Regions from separate parts of the Leucobacter chromiireducens genome, predicted to be linked through region 2. Evidence: predicted binding sites of a transcription regulator. Region 2 holds the regulator's gene; the other holds the start of a gene.
The links. The regulator LexA, encoded in region 2, represses DNA repair genes until DNA is damaged. The targets are predictions, from matches to a motif close to TCGAACANNTGTTCGA.
Positions count from the first base shown of each region.

Region 1: uvrA (excinuclease ABC subunit UvrA) is a predicted target of LexA. The motif match lies at 4,390-4,405, and genes of this name have one in related genera.

Region 1 is NZ_CP197024.1:1,759,137-1,766,883, forward strand. It holds gene uvrC (excinuclease ABC subunit UvrC) at 1-1,332, opposite strand, end outside; gene uvrA (excinuclease ABC subunit UvrA) at 1,419-4,358, opposite strand; gene ACR81A_RS07905 (siderophore-interacting protein) at 4,541-5,410, shown strand; gene ACR81A_RS07910 (VOC family protein) at 5,519-5,920, shown strand; gene ACR81A_RS07915 (helix-turn-helix domain-containing protein) at 5,896-6,714, opposite strand; gene uvrB (excinuclease ABC subunit UvrB) at 6,730-7,747, opposite strand, start outside.
Region 2 is NZ_CP197024.1:2,256,137-2,263,883, reverse strand. It holds gene ACR81A_RS10160 (hypothetical protein) at 1-377, shown strand, start outside; gene ACR81A_RS10155 (methylenetetrahydrofolate reductase) at 374-1,279, shown strand; gene lipA (lipoyl synthase) at 1,310-2,329, opposite strand; gene lipB (lipoyl(octanoyl) transferase LipB) at 2,326-3,036, opposite strand; gene lexA (transcriptional repressor LexA) at 3,141-3,806, opposite strand; gene ACR81A_RS10135 (LysM peptidoglycan-binding domain-containing protein) at 4,065-4,514, shown strand; gene ACR81A_RS10130 (histidinol-phosphate transaminase) at 4,569-5,657, shown strand; gene ACR81A_RS10125 (DsbA family protein) at 5,785-6,546, shown strand; gene ACR81A_RS10120 (cytochrome c biogenesis CcdA family protein) at 6,602-7,423, shown strand; gene hisB (imidazoleglycerol-phosphate dehydratase HisB) at 7,449-7,747, shown strand, end outside.

The sequences.
Region 1 (7,747 bases), 500 kb from region 2:
GTACTTGCGATATGCCCCCTTCGCGGGAAGCCCGTCTTCGAACACGACAAGGGAGGCCACCACCCCGGTGCCCTGCAGGTGCGAGACGTCCACACACTCGATCCGAAGTGGCGCCTCAATCATGCCGAGCGCGCGCTGCAGCTCGGCGAGCGCGTCCGTACGCGCCGTGAGGTCGGCGGCTCGCTTGAGCTTGTGCCTGATGAGGTGCTCACCAGCGTTCAGCACCGCGCGCTCCATGAGCTGTACCTTTTCGCCACGCTCGGGTACGCGCACGCGGACCCTGCCGCGCCGGGGACGCTTCGCGCTGAGCGCGTTCTCGAGCGCTTCGGAGCCCTCGGGCAGCAGCGGGACAAGAATCTCGGGCGGGGGCTCGCGCTCCCCCTCGTACGCCGACTGGACAACCTGTTCGAGCAGCGTGCTCGGCGAATCGTCGAGCTCAACGTCGACGATCCAGCTGCGCTCACCGCGAATGCGCCCCCCGCGAATGATGAACTGGTGAGCCGCAGCCGCGAGCTCATCGGCCCGCAAACCGAACACGTCGAGGTTCACGTCGTGCCCGAGCACCACCGCGTTCTTCTCGAGCACGTGCTGCACGGCCTGCACCTGATCACGGAGCCGCGCTGCCTCCTCGTAGCGCTGCTCGAGTGCCGCCTCGCGCATCCCGTGTTGCAGTGCCCGCAGGTGGCTCGTGTCTCCGCCTGCGAGGAACGCGACGAGCTCCTCGACTCGCGCCCGGTGATCCTCAATCGAGATGAGCTGCGAACACGGGCCGTGGCACCGGCCGATCTGCCCCGCGAGGCAGGGACGACCGCTCGACATCGCACGTTTGTAATCGGCGTCGTTGCAGGTGCGAATCGGAAACGCCTGCTGCAGCAGCCCCGTCGTCTCGCGCAGCGCCCACACCTTGGGGTACGGGCCGAAATACCGGGCACCGCGAATCTTCTCGTTGCGGGTGATGATCAGCCGCGGCGACTCCTCGCGCAGGGTGACCGCGAGGTACGGATAGGTCTTGTCGTCCTTGAACTGGACGTTGAACGGTGGCTTGAACTCCGTGATCCACGTGTGCTCGAGCACGAGAGACTCGGTGTCGGTGGCGACAACGGTCCAATCCAGTTTCGCCGCGAGCGCCAGCATGCGCCGGGTCCGCGGCATGAGTGAGTGCAGCGGCTGGAAGTAGTTTGCGAGCCTGGCCCGAAGGTTTTTCGCCTTTCCGATGTACAGCACGCGGCCGTACTTGTCGCTGAAGCGATAGACGCCCGGCGAGGTCGGGATCTCGCCCTGCGCAGGCCGGAACGACGCGCGGTTGTCCGTGATCCCGATCTCCGAGGTCACAGAATCTGCGCTCGCGTTCCTCCCCGCAGGCTCCCCGTCGGCCGGGGCGGCTGCGTGCGGTCCCTCAATGCCCCCTGAGGCGGCGATCACGCGCTCGCCTTCGCGCTCGCTTCCACCGCGCGCGCGGACTTCGCAGCCCAGCCCTCGAGCACCTCGGCAAGGAAGCGACCAGTGTGGCTCTCCGGATGCTTCGCGAGCTGCTCCGGCGTCCCCTCGGCAAGGATCGTGCCACCGCCCGAGCCCCCCTCGGGCCCGAGATCGATAATCCAGTCTGCGCTCCGGATCACGTCCAGGTTGTGCTCAATCGTAATCACGGTATTGCCCTTATCGACCAGGCCGTTGAGCACAAGGAGAAGCTTGCGAACGTCTTCGAAGTGCAGGCCGGTGGTGGGCTCGTCGAGGACGTAGATGCTGCGGCCGTTCGAACGCTTCTGCAGCTCAGTGGCAAGCTTGACGCGCTGCGCCTCGCCACCCGAGAGCGTCGTCGCGCTCTGCCCGAGACGAACGTAGCCAAGCCCCACATCGACGAGCGTCTTCATGTAGCGGTGGATCGACGAGATCGGCTTGAAGAACTCCTCCGCCTCAGCGATCGGCATCTCGAGCACCTCGGAGATGTTCTTGCCCTTGTAGCGCACCTGGAGGGTCTCGCGGTTGTAGCGCGAACCACCGCACACCTCGCACGCGACGTACACGTCGGGCAGGAAGTTCATCTCGATCTTCAGCGTGCCATCGCCCGAGCATGCCTCGCAGCGGCCACCCTTGACGTTGAAGCTGAAGCGACCCGGGAGATAGCCGCGAGTCTTCGCCTCGGGAGTCTCTGAGAACAGCGTGCGGATCTTGTCGAACACACCGGTGTAGGTCGCGGGGTTCGATCGCGGGGTCCGACCGATGGGTGCCTGATCGACGTGCACCACCTTGTCGAGGTGCTCCAGACCGGTGATGCGAGTGTGCTTGCCGGGCACCAGGCGCGCCCCGTTGAGCTGGTTCGCGAGCACCCGGTAGAGGATGTCGTTCACAAGCGTCGACTTCCCCGAGCCAGACACGCCGGTCACCGCAGTCATCACGCCGAGCGGGAAGGTGGCATCGACGTTCTGCAGGTTGTTCGACCGGGCACCCACCACCTTCAGCTCGCGCTTCCGATCGCGCTTGCGCCGCTTCTTGGGCGTCTCGATCGAACGGCGCCCCGCCAGGTAGTCACCGGTGATGGATCGCTCGTTGGCAATCAGCTCCGCGTACTCACCTGAGTGCACCACCGTGCCGCCCTCAACCCCGGCGCCGGGACCGATGTCGACGATCCAATCGGCGGCCTCGATCGTTTCTTCGTCGTGTTCCACCACGATGAGCGTGTTGCCGAGATCGCGCAGCTTGATGAGGGTTTCAATCAGGCGTCGGTTGTCTCGCTGGTGGAGACCGATGGAGGGCTCGTCGAGCACGTAGAGCACACCCGTGAGGCCGGAGCCGATCTGCGTGGCGAGGCGAATGCGCTGCGCCTCACCGCCTGAGAGTGTGCCTGCGCCGCGCGCGAGAGTCAGGTAGCCGAGCCCCACCTCGATGAGGAAGTCGAAGCGGAGTCGGATCTCACGCAGCACCTGCGCGGCAATCTTCGCCTCGCGCTCGGAGAGCGTCACCTCGTCGAAGAAGCGCTTCGCGTCGCTCAGGCTGAATTCGCCCACCCCCGCGATCGACTGCTCGTTGACCGTGACCGCAAGCACCTCGGGCTTCAGCCGCTGACCGTTGCAAGCGTGGCAGGGCACCTCACGGAGGAACTCGGACCACCGATCGCGCTTCGTGTCGCTCTCGGCTTCGGCGTACTGCCGCTCGATGAACGGGATCACGCCTTCAAACCCCGAGGAGTACTTCACCTCACGGCCGAAGCGGTTCTTCCAGCGCACGTTGACCTTGAAGTTATTGCCGTGAAGCACCGCTTCGCGCACCTCGTCACTCAATTCACCCCAGGGCGTATCAAGCGAGAACTCGAGATCGTTCGCGAGACCGATCAACAGCTTCTCGTAGTACTGGTAGAGGCTCTTGCCTTGGCTCGTCCACGGGATGATGACGCCCTCGCCAATCGACAGCTCGGGATCACCGAGCACGAGGTCATCGTCGACCGACATGCTAGTTCCGAGACCGGAGCAGGTACTGCAGGCACCGAAGGGCGCGTTGAAGGAAAAGGTGCGCGGCTCGATCTCGGTGAGCTGCACGGGGTGCTGGTTCGGGCACGACAGGTGCTCGGAGAAGAGTTGGGTGCGATCCGCCGCCCCGGCTTCACGGTCAACGAAGTCAATCGTGACGAGTCCCCCGGACAGGCGCAGTGCGGTCTCTAGGGAGTCGGTCAACCGGCCGAGGACCTCAGGGCCCGCGACCAGGCGGTCGATCACCACTGAGATATCGTGTTTGATCTGCTTCTTCAGCTTCGGCGGGTCGGACAGCTGAATGAGCTCGCCATCCACGTGCGCGCGCGAGTAACCGCTCGCCGCGAGGTCCTGGAAGAGGTCGACGAACTCGCCCTTCTTCTTACTCACCACCGGGGCAAGCACCTGGAAACGCGTGCGCTCCTCGAGCTCCATCAGCTGATCAGCGATCTGCTGCACGGTCTGCGACGCGATGCGTTCGCCGCACACCGCACAGTGCGGCACGCCGATGCGCGCCCAGAGCAGTCGCATGTAGTCATAGATCTCGGTAATCGTGCCCACGGTAGAGCGCGGGTTGCGATTCGTTGACTTCTGGTCGATGGACACCGCGGGGCTCAACCCCTCGATGAAATCAACGTCGGGGCGATCCACCTGACCTAGGAACTGCCGGGCGTACGCGCTCAGCGACTCGACATAGCGGCGCTGCCCCTCGGCGAAGATCGTGTCGAACGCAAGGCTCGACTTCCCGCTCCCCGAGAGGCCGGTGAACACGACCATCGAGTCGCGCGGGATCGCCAAATCCACGTTCTGCAGGTTATGCACGCGGGCGCCCTGCACGCTGATCTGCGCGTGGGCGGCGGAGGAACGGATCGGTGCGGGGTTCTTCGAGCTCACCCCACCATCTTATGCTGCACTGACTGGAAATTCGAACATATGTGCGATGGGTCGCGCGGCGCTCGCGACGCCCTGAGCGAACCGATCTCGCGCATGAGGGGCTTCCCGTGCCCCACCCTGGCAGGAAACATACGGGTGTGACAGGGTGGAGGGTGCACAAACATCAGACGATTGAGGTCCCCATGAGCACTCCCGAGTCCCCCGCCGCCGCTCCCGCAGCAGCAGCAGCGCCGACGCGCGCCGCACGCACCGCGCGGCCGCAAATCGTACTCGAGGTGCTCGAACGCGTTCAGCTCTCCCGTCACCTCGTGCGCATCGTCGCCGGCGGTCCAGGGGTCGCGCAGATTGAGCCGAACGGAAAGACGGACGCGTACAGCAAGATGCTGTTCACGCAGCCCGATACGCCGCTGAAACCGCCGTACGATCTCGATGCGCTGCGGGAGGAACTGAGCCCGGAGCAGATGCCCTCGACGCGCACCTACTCGATCCGGCGCTTTGATCTCGACGCCGGCGAGATTTGGATCGACTTCGTGACCCACGGCGAAGCGGGAGTCGCAGGGCCCTGGGCTGACCGCGCGCAGCCGGGCGACGCTGTCGTTCTCCGTGGCATCGGCGGTGGCTATGCCCCCGACCCCACCGCGGATTGGCACCTCCTGGCGGGCGATGAGGCCGCCATCCCCGCGATCGCGGCGGCGCTTGAGGCCATGCCGCGCGACGCGGTCGGCACCGCTCTCATCGAGGTGGGCGGCCCGGAGGACGAGCTTTCCCTCGACGCCCCCACCGGAATCAACGTCACCTGGCTGCATCGCGGTGACGCCGAAGCCGGCACCTCAACAGTGCTTGTCGATGCGGTACGCGCTGCAACGTGGCTGCCCGGCCGTGTGCAGGTGTTCGTGCACGGCGAGCGGGGGGCGATGAAGGCGCTGCGGCCGTACTTCACCGACGAGCGCGGCCTGGACCGCGCACAGCTGTCCCTTTCGCCGTACTGGGCCTACGGCCGTCGTGAGGACGCTTTCCAGGCGGAGAAGCGCGAGCCGATCGGCCAGGTCTGAACTTTTCGGGGCGCCTGGTCTTCTGCGCCGCGTGAGCACCCGCGCTCACGAACGCGTGATGGCCGTTTTCTTCAAGACGGCCATCACGCGTGAGCGTACGCTTGCCGCATGACACTCGCACTGAACTTCATCGGCATCGTCACGAGCGACCTCTCGGCCTCGCTCGCCTTTTATCGCACGCTTGGTCTCGACATTCCCGAGGGGCTCGACGCGGAACCCCACGTGGAGGTGGCGCTCCCGGGCGGTACCACGCTCGCGTGGGATCCGCTCACTACGATCCACAGCTTCAATCCCGACTTCGTGCTGCCGACTGGCCCGGGCCGCATCGGCTTCGCGTGCGAGGCGGACTCCCCCGCCGCGGTTGATGCCGCGTACGCCGAGGTCACCGCTCGCTTCCCCGCCGCTGCCGCAACCGCCCCCTGGGATGCGCCGTGGGGCCAGCGCTACGCCACCGTGCACGACCCCGACGGCAACGCGGTCGATCTCTACGCGCCGCTCCCCGCGGCGTAGCGTGAGACTCGCCCCGGGGTGGTGCCCGCGATGTCGCGCAGCTCGCGGGTGAGGTGAGCCTGGTCGGCATAGCCCCCACGCGCGGCGACGTCCACAACCGGCACTCCGCCGCGGAGCAGCTCATGCGCGCGTTCCGCGCGGAGCACCCGTCGCAGGCTCGTGAATCCGTAGCCGAAGTCCTCCGTCATCCGCCGTCGAAAGTGGCGCTCGGACACCCCGAACTCACCCGCCACCGCAGCCGCGGGGGCGCCACTCGCCGCTGCGCTGCGCACCGCGGAGCGCCAGTGCCGCTGCTCCGCGAGCACGGGAGCGTAGGCGAGCTGCAACGCGGCCGCTGCAGCCTGAACCGCACGAGCTTGCGCCTCACCGGGCAGGCGGGAGGCCGTGTCGCCCGCCTGACCTGCTTCTACAACCGCGCCACGGACACGCCGGAGGAGACTCAGCGCGGAGCGCAGCTGTAGCGGGCTGAGCACCGCCGTCCCGGCGAGCTGCGCATCGCGAAGCGGCGCCGCGGACTGCGAGAGCGCGAGGCCGGCAGCCCCGGGGTCAAAGCGCACCCCCACGGTGACCCCGGATCGGGATCCCTGCGCGCGGAGAGCGCGTGTCGACGGGCCGGCGACGAGCAGCGAGTCATCACGGAGGATGAGGTCGGCGCTCCCATCCGCCGCGATGATCCGACCGCCAGCCTCTCCACCAGTCGCCCCACCAGCCTCACCATCAGAGAATGACGCTGGATGCTCCGCGTGAGCCCACCAGAGCGTCCCCACTGCGGGGACTCGGAGTTCGTGGTACACGACCGCGCCGAGCGCTTAGAGGTGCCCGGCGGCGTCCATGCTCCGCAGCTCTCGCTTCAGCTCAGACACCTCGTCGCGCAGTCGCGCCGCGAGCTCAAACTTCAGCTCCTCGGCGGCCGCGAGCATCTGCTCTGTGAGATCACCGATCAGCTCCTCAAGCTTCGCCGAGCCCTCGGCCGCGATCGCGCCGGCGCGCGCCGCGGCCTTGCCCTTCGCACGCTGCGGCGAATCGCCCTTGCGCTGGGAATGCGCGCCCGTCCGTGAGAGCACGTCCTCCGTGTCAGCAGCCTCTCGCGCGAGCATCTCGGTGATGTCGCCGATCTTCTTGCGCAGCGGCTGTGGATCGATGCCGTGCTCCGTGTTGTACGCGACCTGGATCTCGCGACGACGATTCGTCTCGTCAATTGCTTCGCGCATGGAGCGGGTGATCTTGTCGGCGTACATGTGCACTTGCCCGGAAACGTTTCGTGCCGCGCGGCCGATCGTCTGAATGAGCGAGGTACTGGAGCGGAGGAACCCCTCCTTGTCGGCGTCGAGGATCGCCACCAGCGAGACCTCGGGCAGGTCGAGGCCCTCACGCAGCAGGTTGATGCCGACGAGCACGTCGTAGACCCCCGCGCGTAGCTCGGTCAGCAACTCGACGCGGCGCAGCGTATCGACATCGGAGTGCAAGTAGCGCACGCGCACCCCCGCCTCCTCCATGAAGGTGGTGAGCTGCTCGGCCATCTTCTTCGTGAGGGTCGTGACGAGCACGCGCTCATCGCGCTCTGCTCGGACGCGCACTTCCTCGAGCAGATCATCGATCTGCCCCTCACTCGGCTTCACAATGATTTCGGGGTCGATCAATCCGGTCGGGCGGATGATCTGCTCAACGATGCCGTCTGCCCGCTCGAGCTCGTACTTGCCCGGGGTGGCCGACAGATACACGATCTGGCCCACCCGATCGTTGAACTCGCCGAAGGTGAGCGGCCGGTTGTCGAGCGCGCTCGGCAGCCGGAACCCATGATCGACGAGCGTGCGCTTGCGTGATGCA
Region 2 (7,747 bases):
GGGCCGCAGCGGAGGCGGGCAGCGGCGGCATCGTGCCGCGGGTGCTGCTCGGTGTGACGAACCCGACGAACCCGAAGCTCGAAACCGCGGAGCAGGTGCGGGATCAGCTTGTGCGCGCCGCGCGCTTCATCCCGGCCGAGCTGCTCGGCTCCACCGACGACTGCGGTTTCTCGCCGTATCTGATTGATGAGAAGCCCCGCCACGGCTCGCCGGACTTTGCTCGCGACGTGGCGTTCGCGAAGATCGCCGCACGCGTGCGGGGAACGGCGCTCGCAGCGGACGAGCTTGCGGGAAGCCCGGGCCTCGCGGGCGCGGGCGTCTCGTACGCGGGCTACGGAGCGACCGGGAAGCCGGCCCCCGAGGGAGGACACGCATGAGCCCCGAACTGCTGACCGGCAGCGCGCCCACGCGCGCGAGATTCTCATTCGAGGTGTTTCCCGCGCGCAGCGGGGCGGCGGCCCTCGCATTGGGGCACGCGGTGCAACACCTGTCTGCGGCGGGGCCCGACTTCATCTCGGTCACCTACGGCGCTAACGGCTCAAATCGTGATGCCTCGATCGACCTGCTGAAGTACCTCCGCGATCACACTGACGCCCTGCCCCTTGCGCACCTCACCACGGTGGGGGAGTCGCGGGAGGCCGTGCGGGAGGCGATCCACGGGATCATGGACGCGGGAGTGCACGACTTCCTCGCGCTGCGCGGCGACCCGCCGCGAGGGCTCACAGAGGATGATCCCGCGGTGGCTGGCTCGCTCTCCGCGCTTGAACTCGTTGAGCTGGTCGCTGAGGCCCGCGCTGAGCGTCCGGCGCTCACGAGTGTGGGGCGCACCGCCGTTGCCGCATACCCGAATGGGCATCCGCTGTCGCGATCCCGATCTGAGGACATTGAGTACCTGATCGCGAAGCAGGAAGCGGGCGCCCAGTTCGCGATCACGCAGCTCTTCTTCGAGGCCGAGGAGTATCTCGGATTCGTGGAGGACGCACGAGCGGCGGGGCTGCGGATTCCCGTGCTCCCCGGCCTCATGCCCGTATCGACGAGCGCGCAACTGCGAAAGGTGGCGCAGCTGGCGGGACGCCCCGCGCCGGGTCTCCTCGCGGCGGAGCTCGCGGAGGCGGGAGGCTATGCACCGGAGCTGGGCGTCGAGCACACGGTCGAGCTTGCGCGCGCGTTGCTCGCGGGCGGCGCACCCTCTGTGCACCTGTATACGTTCAACCGCCACGAGCAGGTACTCGCGGTGCTGCGCGAGCTGAACCTCCTCACCCCGTCGCCGCTCGGATAGCGCGAGCGGTCGGGGCGAGGAGGCGCCGCGCTACACCGCCTGCGGGAAGTCCGCGGCGGCGCGCTCTGCGAGGTGCTGCAGCTGCGGGGGCACCTCCCGTCCTGTGCGGAGCATCGTCTCCGCCCACAGGCGGCCCGCGCGGTAGGAGGACCGCACGAGGGGACCCGCAAGGACTCCGGCGAAGCCGAGCGCATCCGCCTCGGCCTTCAGCTCGACAAACTCTTCGGGCCGCACCCAGCGATCAATGGGGTGGTGGAGGCTCGAGGGGCGCAGGTACTGCGTGAGCGTGAGGATGTCGCAGCCCGCGTCGCGCAGCTCGTGCATGGTCGCGGAGATCTCCGCGCGAGTCTCACCCATCCCCAGGATGAGGTTCGACTTCGTGATCATCCCCGCGCTGCGGCCCTCGGCAATGACCTCGAGCGAGCGTTCGTAGCGAAAGCCCGGACGTATGCGTCGGAAGATGCGGGGCACAGTCTCGAGGTTGTGCGCGAACACTTCGGGCTGCGCCGCAAACACCTGCGCGAGCCCGTCCGGCCGGCCGCCGAGATCGTCGACGAGCACTTCGACCCCGGATCCCGGGTTCAGCGCATGAATCTGGCGAATCGTCTCCGCGTACAGCCAGGCACCCGTGTCGGGGAGATCGTCGCGGGTCACGCCCGTGATGGTCGCGTATCGCAGCCCCATCGTGCGCACAGACTCAGCGACGCGGCGCGGCTCGTCGGTGTCGAGCGGCAGCGGTTTGCCGGACGTGATCATGCAGAAGTCACAGCGCCGCGTGCAGATGGATCCGCCGATGAGGAACGTGGCTTCGCGGTCTTCCCAGCACTCGTAGATGTTGGGGCAGCCAGCCTCCTGGCACACGGTGTGGAGCCCCTCGGACTGGACGAGATCGCGCACGTCACGGTACTCCGGGCCGGAGCGTGCGCGGGTCTTGATCCACTCAGGCTTCCGCTCGATGGGCGTCTGCGCATTGCGCGCTTCTACACGCAGCAGCTTCCGGCCTTCGGGCTCAGGCCGCGTGCCGGTCGAGGGGAGTATTCGGGCGCTCATGCGGTGAGCTCCGCGAGCGCGAGGAGTAGTTCGGCCCGCAGGATTGGCGCAGCGTCGGCCGGCGTGACCTGCGTGCCGGCGAGTGCGCTCAGCGTGCTGACACCCGCGTCGGTGATCCCGCACGGTACAAAGCCCTCGAATGGCTCAAGTGAGTTGCTGCAGTTGAGGGCGACGCCGTGGGTGATGATCCCGGCGCTCGCGTGAATCCCCACCTGGCCGAATTTGACGGCGGTGGCTCCGGGGTGTGGAGGCGTGGACCACGCACCTGCGCGCCCAGCGATGCGCTCCCCGCACACACCAAATGCAGCGGCCGTGCTGATCAGTGCGCCCTCGAGCGCGCGCACGCAGTCAACGACGCCCACGCCAGGGGCGAGTCGGACGATGGGGTACGCCACGAGCTGACCCGGCCCATGCCAGGTCACGCGCCCGCCACGGTTGACCGGCACGACCGGGGTGCCGTCCTGCGGATACTCCGCCGGGTCGGCCCGACGGCCCGCGGTGTACACGGGGGAGTGCTCGAGCAGGATCAGCGTCCCGTGATCGATGCGGTCGGTGAGCCGCGCGACCGCCTCGTCCTGAAGGCGGAGGCCGCGCTCGTACGGAACGGGCTCGGAACCAGGACCTTCGACCCGCAGCCGGTGGCCGGGAGCGCGTACACGGTGCGGAGCGGGAGTTCCTGGGGGCCGGGTGAGGGTGAGGGAAGTCATGACGTCATACTAAATAGACTCGATACAACAAATCAAGACGAGTGGACATGACACGCAAAAAGGGCCACCCCGGAAGCCGGGGCGGCCCATCTTGCGTGTGGCGGTTAGACCGAGCGGAACACCGCGACGACCTTGCCGAGCACCTCGGCGTGGTCGCCAACAATCGGTTCGAAAGCGCTGTTGCGGGGAAGTAGCCACGTGTGACCGTCGCGGCGGCGGAACACCTTCACGGTCGCTTCTCCGTCAAGCATTGCGGCAACGATGTCGCCGTTCTCTGCCTCGCGCTGCTGGCGCACCACAACAAAGTCGCCATCGCAGATCGCCGCGTCGATCATGGACTCGCCCACGACGCGAAGCATGAAGAGCTGCCCGTCGCCGACGAGTTGGCGGGGGAGCGGCACGATCTCCTCCACTTGCTGGTCTGCGGTGATCGGAACGCCCGCGGCAATCTGCCCAACGAGCGGTACGTACGCAGCCTCCTCGACCTGCTGACCCGGGGTGTCCGCGATCGCGTCGCTCGTGCTCGCGAGCTCGACAAGGATCTCTAGGGCGCGGGGTCGATTGGGATCACGCCGGATGTAGCCGCCCAGCTCCAAGCGGCTGAGCTGATGTGTGACGCTCGAGAGTGAGGAGAGGCCCACTGCGTCGCCAATCTCGCGCATGCTCGGGGGATAGCCGCGCGACTCGACGGAGCGCGCGATGAACTCAAGGATGGCTTGCTGCTTCTCGCTCAGAGGCTTCCGGGTCTGTGGCGCTGCGGCGTCGCTCATGGCTGTCCTTTCGAGCCCGGAGGGGCGGGGCGGGGGCGGTGAAAACCGAATGTCAGTGGTGCCTGGTTCAGTGGTCTCGTTGAACGAAACCCTAGCCGCGCGCTGGGAACAGGGGCAAACATCTGTTCGAGTGTCGTGGGAAAAGATCGAAACTGATCTTCGAACACGGGCTTGCGGTTTCGAATACTCGAAGATATATTCGAAACAGATGTTCGCATGGCGCTGGCCTTCGCGGGCGTCGCGACGAAAGGAAGTCCCATGAGTGCCGCAACTCTCGCAGGATCCCGGATCAGCGCAGGTGTATCGATCGCTCCCGTGGCTGAGGTCACCGCTTCTTCCGTGCCCGCGGTCACTCGACTGCGCTTGACCCGCCGCGGACGTGTGGTGCTGGGAACGCTCGCTACGGTGCTCGTGGCCGGTGTGCTGGCGCTTCTCGCGACGTTCGCTGCTCCGCAGGCGAGCGCGTCCGATACGGCCGGCGCTGGCCAAGAGTTTTCTTACGTCGTGGTGGCACCCGGCTCCTCGCTGTGGGAGATCGCCACTCAGCTCGATCCGTCGGCGGATCCGCGTGATCTCGTCAGCGAGATCGTGCAGCTGAACCAGCTCACCGAGTCTGGCGTCGATGTGGGCCAGCCCCTCGCGGTGCCGCTCCGCTACGCGGGGGATCCGCAGACTATCCCGGCAGCAGAGCTCGGCCTGACTGAGTAGCCCGCCTGCTCGCGCCCCAACGACGCAGGCGCGTTTCGAAACTAGACTGGTGTGGTGACCAGCCTCAGTGACCTCCCCCTCCGCGACAATCTTGTCGGGCAAGAGCCCTACGGCGCACCGCAGGATCCGGTGCCCGTCAGTCTGAACGTCAACGAGAACACGCATCCCATCCCCGACGAAGTCATCGCCGACATCGTGAGCTCCCTTGCCGAAGCCGTGCGCGGCGTGAACCGGTACCCCGATCGCGAGTTCATGGGACTGCGCCAGGCGCTCGCGAGCTACCTCGGACACGGATTGGCCCCGGAGCAGGTGTGGGCCGCTAACGGCTCGAACGAGGTGCTCCAGCAAGTGCTCCAGGCATTTGGCGGCCCCGGGCGGTCGCTGCTGAGCTTCAGTCCCACGTACTCGATGTACCCCCTGCTTGCCGCGGGCACCGACACAACGTGGATCGATGTGCCGCGGCCCGCGGACTACGCGCTCACGCCCGAGCTGGTGATCGCTGCCATTGCGGAGCACCAGCCGAACATCGTGATTCTGTGCGGCCCGAACAACCCCACGGGAACCGTGCTCGACCGCGAGGTTATCCGTGCGGCGTACGACGCCTTCGACGGGGTGCTCATTGTCGATGAGGCGTATCAGGAGTTCGATGCGGACACCGAGAGCGCTGTGGCGCTTCTGCCCGGCCGCCCGCGCCTGCTGGTGTCGCGCACCATGAGCAAGGCGTTCGCCTTCGCGGGTGTGCGCCTGGGGTATCTCGCAGCCGACGCCGCCGTCATCGACGCGCTGCGCTTGGTGCGTCTGCCCTATCACCTGTCCGCGCTGACGCAGGCGGCTGCGACGGCTGCGCTACGGCACTCGGACGCCATGCTGGGCGCGGTTGCGGAGATTCGTTCCGAGCGCGATCGGCTCGCGTCCGCGTTGCGCGCGCTGGGATACGAGGTCCACCCGTCGGGGGCAAACTTCTTGCTGGTCGGGGGCTTCACAGATCCCGCGGCGACGTTCGAAGCGCTGCGTGCGCAGGGCATCCTGATCCGAAACCTCAGTATCCCGGGCCACCTGCGCATCACCGCGGGAACGCCGGCGGAGACGACCATCCTGATCGACGCGATCACTCAGCTCGGTCCAGGCGGTGCGCAGGCGTAGGTCTCGCGTTTCGCGGAGCGGGGCCTCGTTCCGTGGGGCCCCGCTCTTCACGCGATGGCTGTCCGAGTGTGTGCCGAATCTGGGAGCACACTGAGCCCGCCGCGAAGTGGCCGGATAGCCTGGGGGTATGCCTCAGCCACCCGAAGCACTGCCCCGTCACGAGCTTGAACGGAAGCTGCGCCGCTCCCGCACCCTGAACATCGCCCTCGGTGCGATCGCCATCATCGGGCTCGTGTTCGGCGGTGTGCAGCTGGCGCAGGGCGGTGGCTCGGCCGGAGCTGCGGGCGCTGCCACCGGCGCGAATGCCGAGGGTGAGAGCGCGGAGCAGCCGGATGCGCAGAGCATTGAGCGTCGGGACCCCGCCGACACCATGGCGATCGGTGATGTTGACGCGCCGGTTGTGATGAGTGAGTGGATCGACTTCCGGTGCCCGTTCTGTGCGGTGTATTCGCGCGACACATTGCCGGTGCTCATCGAAGAATATGTGAATACCGGAAAGGTGCGCATCGAGTTGCACGATGTCGCATTCTTTGGCGAGCAGTCCACGCGCGCTGCGGTTGCCGCTCGTGCAGCGGGCGAACAGGGCAAGTACGTGGAGTTCGTGCAGGCCATCTACGAGGCCGCTCCCGAGAGTGGGCACCCGGAACTTCCCGCTGAGGAGCTTCTCGGCTTCGCGAAGCAGGTGGGTGTCCCTGATCTTGCCAAGTTCGAGGCCGACATGACCCGCAGCGATCTGCAGGACGCCGTCGCGCAGAGCACCGCGCAGGCGCAGCAGCTGGGTGTCACCGGCGTCCCATTCTTTGCGGTCGACGGCCAGGCCCTGAGCGGGGCGCAGCCCGTCGAGACGTTCCGTGCGCTGCTCGACGAGGCAGTGGACGCCGCCAAGTGACGCGAACAGCCCGGGCCACCGAGCAGGGAAGTATCGTCTGGGCGGTGGACGCCTGATGTCGTTGAGCCTGCTCGGCGCCTTTCTTGGCGGCGTGCTGACGCTCCTCAGCCCATGCTCGGTGATGCTGCTGCCCGCCTTCTTCGCCTACGCGTTTTCGAGCCCGGGAGCCCTCCTCGCGCGCACTGGGGTCTTCTTCCTCGGGCTCGCGACCGCGCTCGTGCCGCTCGGATTGCTCGCGGGCACACTGGGCGCCTGGGTGAACCAGCATCGTTTTGCGCTCGTGACGGTCGTCTCAGCGCTGGTCATCGTGCTCGGCCTCGCGATGCTCTTTGGGGTGCGCCTGCCAGGGATGATCCCGCAGCAGGGAGCGAAGAGCGCATCGATCGCGTCCGTGTTTGCGCTCGGCACGGTGTACGGGCTCGCCGGCGTGTGCGCGGGGCCGCTCCTCGGCGCAGCGCTCGCCTTCGCAGCGTTCGGCGGCAACCCGTTGCTCGGCGGCCTCGTGCTGCTCGTGTTCGCCGCAGGGATGACGGTGCCGCTGCTGCTCCTCGCCGTGCTCTGGGACCGAGTTCCCGCAGTGCGGAAGCTGGTACGTCCGCGCGAACTGGTCATCGGGCGCTGGCGGAACGCCTGGACAAACATCGTTGGTGGTCTCCTCACGATCGCGATCGGTGTGCTGCTGCTCATCACCCAGGGCACAACCTCGTTGGGCGGGGTGCTCGGCGCAACAGCGCAGGCAAACCTCGAAGCTCAGGTGATGAGCTGGGCGAACGCCGTGCCGGGCTGGATCGTCGGTCTCGTCTTCGTGCTGCTGGTTGCGGTGTGGCTCACCGTCTACGTGCTGCGACGTCGGCGTGAGCGCGCGACCACGGGCTGATCGCGAACCCGGATAGACTGGCGGCATGACCGCAGCTACACGCACGGCCTCGCTCGAGCGCTCCACGAGCGAGTCCCAGATCAGCCTGAGCCTTGACCTCGACGGCACCGGTGCCTCCGACATTCAGACCGGGGTTCCGTTCTTCGACCACATGCTCACGGCCTTCGCCCGCCACTCGCTCACCGACCTCACGGTCCGTGCGCAGGGAGATGTCGAGATCGACGTGCACCACACGGTCGAAGACACGGGCATTCTGCTCGGCCAGGCGCTGCTCGCCGCGCTCGGCGACAAGCGCGGCATCTCGCGCTACGGCGATGCGCTGGT